DNA from 2 places in the Paenibacillus sp. B2(2019) genome. Region 1 is predicted to be linked to the other one. Evidence: riboswitches for the same ligand, from Rfam matches in the RefSeq annotation. Region 1 holds a riboswitch; the other holds the start of a gene.
The links. Region 1 has a riboswitch for cyclic di-AMP ahead of PAENI_RS08785 (TrkH family potassium uptake protein). Riboswitches for the same ligand answer to the same signal wherever they lie in the genome.

Region 1 (3,390 bases):
ATCTCATGTTGTAAGGAGATTGAGTAGCGTCAGTAGTGGACCAGTTCTGCAAGGTAAGTGATAATACGATGAACATAAGGGTCTGCACCCCTAGCAGCACGAATGCCCAGACGTATCCAGCCCGGATACTATCCAGAACATATTTTCCATAGCCAGGCTCTTTAGCACGAGGCCATGGGTTCATCCCCTCTTCTTTTTTCCATAGGCCGTCCCCTCCAACTAAAGAAAAATAGAGCAGGGAGGACATTAGGAGGCTATATAAGGCATAAATGATGAACATTATGACGGAAGTTATCTGAGCCTCGAGTCCTTCGCCTGAGGATTCAGGGAGCATATTATAGGTGCTGATCATCATGATTACAAAATAAGCTGAGCTTAGGAATATTCCACGCTTAAAGGAGGTATGTTCTCTTCTAAGTATGCTGTAGATGAGTGCCAGAATTCCTAAAGCTAAAGTAGGCAAACCGTAGCCGAATAAAGTAAACTTTTCCGCGAGAGAGGTCTGGTCCTTTACATAGGAGGTATGCCAGGCTGGAGCGGTGAATCCTGCTTTAAAGCTGGATACCTGTTCGCCAGTGAAATCGAAATAATAGTGTAGTAAGGATTCGCCGATCTGAACGGAACGATCTGTATACACGAGCCCGTAGTTTCCCGTATTCGATTCAATTTGCAGCTTGGCGGGATTTACATCCCATTCCTGAAGCCAGGGACGGGCAAGACTTTCTTTTTGTGCAAGTGATAAGGTAGTACCCTTGTCCTCTTCTTTTGCACTGGTGGATACATTGTTTGGTAATCCGGTACCTGATCCTTCTGCACCTTGTGTGAAAGCGACAACTGCACCAGTATACATATTGAGGTCAACAGAGATCAGTGGCTCTTGTTCCGCTGAAGGACTAAGTGTTACACGAAAGATGTCAAAAGGATATCGTTGATCCAATTTCTTTTTTGTATAGTCCTCCAAAAGCTTCTCGCGGGACATATAACCATAAAAGGAAGAGTCCGTATCGTACAGTACATTCCACTGATCGGTTGGTGCTTTGGTGTAGTTCAGCTTTTGTTCTGCGAATGATATGGCTTTGTCGCGGGCTTCCGCCTTACTGATGACAGTAGTATCTTCCCCGGCAGGGCTATTTAGCACCGAGGGAGCAATCTGAAACATAATAAATAGAATAAGACCGATAATGCCCGAGATGATGAGCCTCTTGGAGAGGGCACGTTGCTGTAAGGGCTGGCCAACGGGATTCATGTAACGCCTCCTTGTAAACTGACAATGTTATGTTCCATTATAGTATTAGTGCCATGATAGTTACAAAAATCATCGTATATTCTTTTTATGGGTAATAGAGATATTATAGAATAGGTAGCTGAATATATACCATGAATTTAAGGTGATTATTTCTTCATTTTTCATGAAAATCGATGCAATTGCAGGGAAAACACGGAAAAGTGATGAGAAAAGGCACTCTTAGTGGTACATCCTCTCCAAACCGCATTTTTCATATGAATCACCATTAATAGTGTCTTTGTGATTTATCGAAATAACATATATAATTTGTATGCAATTGTATATAGCCGAATTTCAGGTGAAAACGGGGGAACCATAAGAAGTAATGAAAAGATGAGTATACGCCATAGGCGTTGTCTTTATTCATCAGGGGTGAATTTCGTTCTAGGAACGAATAGGGCAGCCTGCACAGTCCGAATCCGTCAGCTAACCTCGTAGGCTAATTTACTGCAGGAACCAAGGGTAGCATTGGTTTTCCAGTGCTTTTTTTGTTGGAATTCTTTAAATTTAGATAAGAGGGTGAGCGTAGTGGCTTCACAGTTTCGCAGGGTTTCTGAATCAAAGTTCCTGAAGCTCTCTCCGCCTCAGATTATGGTGCTTGGTTTTGCATCGATCATTCTGATTGGAGCCTTGCTGCTTATGCTTCCCATTTCAAGCACCAGTGGGAATGTTGTGAGTTTTATTGATGCGTTGTTTACTGCAACATCGGCCACCTGTGTGACAGGACTTGTGGTGCTGGACACCGGGACGACATTCACCATTTTTGGGAAAACCGTAATTATGGTGCTTATCCAGGTTGGTGGCTTAGGGTTTATGACAATGGCGACCTTATTTGCCATGATGATGAAACGCAAAATTTCCTTGCGGGACAGACTGATCCTTCAGGAAGCAATGAACCAAGGCTCTATGGAGGGGATTGTTCGACTGATCCGGAGAGTACTTATTTATTCCTTGGTCATCGAAGGCTGTGCAGCGGTGCTTCTGTCCTTACGCTGGGCGTTTGATATGCCACTGGGAAAGGCCATTTATTTTGGAATATTTCATGCGGTGTCTATGTTTAATAATGCTGGATTTGATATTTTCGGGGATTTCCGGAGTTTAACCGATTATGTATATGACCCGCTAGTGAACATCGTGGTGATGTTTCTGATTGTCTCTGGCGGTATTGGTTTTATTGTCATGTCGGATCTGGTGGAGTTTCGTGTCAAACGTAAATTATCTTTGCATAGCAAAGTTGTACTCTCCACCACTGCAGGGCTTATTCTTATCGGCGCTTTGGTTATTTTTATATTTGAATTTACGAATCAGCGCACACTGGGGAATTTAAATTTCGGCGGCAAAATATTATCGGCATTCTTTCAGTCGGTATCGCCCCGAACCGCTGGCGCCAATACGGTGGATATTGCCGGACTGCGGCAAGCCTCACAGTTCTTTATGGTTATTCTTATGTTTATTGGTGCATCTCCAGGATCAACAGGTGGCGGGGTCAAGACTACAACCTTTACGATTATGATTGGTGCAGTAATCGCGATGCTGCGCGGACGTGAAGATGTTGTACTGTTCCGTTACCGATTGGCGCAGGAGCGTATCTATAAAGCGTTGACGTTAACATTACTCGCTTTGCTATTGGTCCTCACGGTGTCGATGTTACTGTCCACAACAGAGGATAGTAATTTCTTAGCGATATTATTTGAGACGACCTCAGCTTTTGCCACGGTGGGACTAACCATGGGGCTGACACCTGAACTGTCTATCTTCGGCAAGATTCTGATCTGTCTGACCATGTTTGCAGGTCGGCTAGGTCCATTAACATTAGTGTATGCGCTTGGACCTAAACAGGGTAAACCATTGTATAAGCACCCAGAAGGTAAAATAATTATTGGATAGGAGTTAATCCGAAATGAAAGCACAGCAATTTGTAGTAATCGGTTTAGGCCGCTTTGGCTCAAGCCTTGCACTTGAGTTGATGGAAATGGGCTACGAGGTGCTCGGCATTGATCACCATGAGGAGCGTGTGGAGGAAATGAGCGATCACCTGACGCATGCGGTAGTGGCTGATGCTACAGATGAAGGAATTATGCGCTCGCTCGGCGTACGGAACTTTG
Region 2 (3,390 bases), on a different contig from region 1:
GCGTAATGCCTCCCAGCGGCGTCAGCGTATCATGCATATTGTTAACACTACCTGTCGTAGCTGCGGTTGTTACTGAAGTAAACAAGGAAGACTGCGGTATGCCGAAGCGCACCTCTTTACCTTCCATGCTACCTTGTGAAGATTCGATTCCTAGTGCATTGATCGCCGGATTACCTTTTGATTCAGCATAGAAGTTTAGGCTTAATAGCAGAACAAACAAGGTCATCATTGCGGTAAAAATTACCCAGCCCTGACGTTTGTTCTTGGCAAACAATCCGTACATATAAGGGAGCGAAGCTGGCAGCATCCACATAGAGAGAATCTCCAGAACGTTCGTAAGTGGATTAGGGTTCTCAAAAGGATGGGATGAATTGGCCCCGAAGAAGCCGCCACCATTCGTGCCCAGATGTTTGATCGATTCTAAAGAAGCTACTGGACCGATAGCAATTTGTTGTGTTTGGCCCTCTAGTGTAGTGACTTCAAGTGATGGCTTGAGCGTTTGTGGCACATGTAGTCCTACCAGCACCAATGAAACTAACAAAGCTAGCGGAATGAACACACGAATATGTGCTTTGACGAAATCCTCGAAGAAGTTCCCGACTGATTTCCGTCCCGTGATTCCTCTGACAAAGGCAACCGCAACAGAAAATCCGCTCGCTGCAGATGTGAACATCATCATCGTGATGACAGCCATTTGTGAAAAATACGAAAGCCCCGTCTCCCCGCTATAATGCTGCAGGTTCGTATTGGTCATAAAGCTGATCACTGTATTGAATGAAAGCGTCTGTTCCATATCCGTAATTCCATTCGGGTTTAACGGCAATCCCCGCTGCAATCTAAGAACAATGTAACTGAAAGTAACCAATACGATATTTGTTAACACAAAGCTGAGCGCATACTTCTTCCAAGACATTCCGTCCCGTTTTTTCAGGCCGATCAGCTTATAAATTCCTTTTTCCATGCCTCCAAACCATCGATCCGTACGGTTCGGTTCATTAGAAAATACATAATATAAATACGTGCCCATCGGCTTAACCAGCAAGATAAGAATTACGATTACAGCAACTATTTGCAAAATGCCCATGAATGCCCCTCCTTAAAATTTCTCCGGATGAATCAATGCGTAAACCAGATATACAAACAAAAGTAGGGTAACAGCGATTACTAGAATCACAACTTATCCCTCCCTGTATCCTCAACTACACCTGCGCACCAGCGCATAAATCCATAAAACAACCCGTAAATTACAGCTAACGAAGCCACCATATACAGATCCATCATATCTCCCGCACTCCTTCTTTTATCCTTGATGAGGTGATTTATCGATTAGAAAATCAGCATCACCACTGTGAGAATAGATTACATAACTTGCACCAAGTCTTTTATAGACCAATCTAGGATTTATTGAGCTTGTGATTACAAAAATCGGCTGTGTCGTCCAGGTGCGGCACATCTGAATGTAGCGGCAGCATAACGTAAAGCTGCTCTCGAACAGATATACCCGTCCTACCGGGAACGGCGGGCGAAACCAAGTATTCTGATGGCGGGTATCAACTAGAACGACTTGTTCAATCCCCATCTCTTCGAGTAGGGCCTTCTCAGGCAAGTTGTTGGTCAATCCGGCCATCTTAATGCCTCTGAATTTTAGAAGCTTAATAAAATGTTCGCCTGCCTTCGTTGGCGCACATACCAGTACATATTCATTCTGATCTGTCATCTCTTATTCTCCTCAAATGCTTTGCTTGTAAGATCAGAGCTTGATCACCCTGATCTTGAAAGAAAAGCTACCGCTAATGATGAATATAACGACCTCTTCGTGAGGTTTTCCATAAATGCTTTGCTTAAAAAAGCACAGCAAAAAGCCACAAAGGATTCTCCTCTGTGGCTCGCTAGCGGTCACATTGCACTCATCCTCTCTCCATACGCTTACGAGGTTAGCTGTCGGATTCGGGCGGTGAGAGTCGCCCTACCTGTATAGATGCGAGCTCACTCGCACCTTCTACAGGATTCACCCCATAACCGGCTTCCGACTCTCACATCGTCTGCCGATTGTTGGTTCCCCCGCTTTCCTTATCGGAAATTAAGCGGATCAAATATTCGATTGTTGTTGAAACAGGAGTAATCATACCCTTATGCAGGAAGAATTGTAAAACCTGATTGATGCCAAAATAATGCAAATTAAAAACTATTTTCGTATTGGATAGCGCTTACTTGATATCCAATCTCTCTATATCTCTTGTTTACTCGAGTTTTAATCCATTAGCGAAAAGCGGGCATACCATGTGATTTTATTCACCACAAATGTAGAAATCTCAAAAAATCGCCTTTATAGGTAAGAAAACAAGAAGTCGAGATTAAGCGAGGAAGAAGCCCGATAACTCGCAATAAATACCTATTTGGTTCCCTTTTCCGTCGTAGTAGGCAGGATTTGGTTTAAATCGCGCTCAAAAGAACACTTTCTGTTTTTACAGAAACACCTTGAAAAGAGTATGATTCGGGTTGAATCTATTTCACAAAATACATTCAACGCTGAGTTCCTGTATTTGCAGGGAACGGGGGAACCATCAGGCCACATGGCCTACTTGGGGTGAATCCGAAGGAGACTGTCCAAGTCTCACATAGGTAGGGCGACTCTCACCGTCCGAATCCGACAGCTAACCTCGTAAGCGTAAAGAGAGAGACCCTTGATCCGCCACGCTTTGGCACAGGTGTGTGTATACCTGTATTCCAAAACCGCAGCAGAGGTCCTCCTCTTGCTGCGGTTTTTGCGTTACCTGAATCTATAGGGTGATAGCATGCTGGACGGGGTGAAAGGAATGAAACACTATTATTGGGGAACTCAGCAAGGGCTACTTGAGCCGATAAGTCTAAATTATGTTTGCTTTGGAGCGTTGTGGTTCGAAGAGGATCATCACAGAACTATTGTCGGCTATGCTTTTGGTCAGAAGCAGATTGAATCACTTCGCCATTTCAGCAGCCCATCTACCTGTGAATACTGTATGGACCGAACAATTATATACGAAATATATAAAAGTATCCGAGAAAAGCAACAGCTGCAGGATTGGTCAGCACACCAACGTTTTCCGTGGCTCACCGCTTTTAAGGAACCGTGGAAAGATGTTGCTGTCGGTTGGTACGTAATGAGATCCCGCAGCACCTTCCCCTTACATTTATCCGTTATACGCAAACAGAAATTCGGACTATGGCTGGAGCATGCCGCAGTCTGTGAGAATGAAGCTGAAATGCTCGCCTGTATAGAGAAGGCTAACGTCATTCACCATGTAGATCTTAAGCTTTTGGAAACCTAAGGAGGAGAAACCTGTCATGGACCAGCGAAGACTATCTCGCATAGAAGTATTCGTCTTTGATTCACCTGAACCTATTCACTAT

Region 2: linked by a shared signal. The riboswitch ahead of PAENI_RS05790 (hypothetical protein) and the one ahead of PAENI_RS08785 (TrkH family potassium uptake protein) in region 1 are both predicted to bind cyclic di-AMP.

The regions. Positions count from the first base shown of each region.
Region 1 covers NZ_VTZR01000011.1:99,286-102,675, reverse strand. Annotated here, with positions in the region: gene PAENI_RS08790 (CPBP family intramembrane glutamic endopeptidase) at 1-1,246, opposite strand, end outside; cyclic di-AMP (ydaO/yuaA leader) riboswitch at 1,561-1,742, shown strand; gene PAENI_RS08785 (TrkH family potassium uptake protein) at 1,877-3,172, shown strand; gene PAENI_RS08780 (potassium channel family protein) at 3,186-3,390, shown strand, end outside.
Region 2 covers NZ_VTZR01000003.1:44,715-48,104, reverse strand. Annotated here, with positions in the region: gene kdpA (potassium-transporting ATPase subunit KdpA) at 1-1,084, opposite strand, end outside; gene kdpF (K(+)-transporting ATPase subunit F) at 1,097-1,174, opposite strand; gene PAENI_RS05790 (hypothetical protein) at 1,301-1,717, opposite strand; cyclic di-AMP (ydaO/yuaA leader) riboswitch at 1,908-2,097, opposite strand; cyclic di-AMP (ydaO/yuaA leader) riboswitch at 2,518-2,683, shown strand; gene PAENI_RS05785 (hypothetical protein) at 2,817-3,308, shown strand; gene PAENI_RS05780 (hypothetical protein) at 3,325-3,390, shown strand, end outside.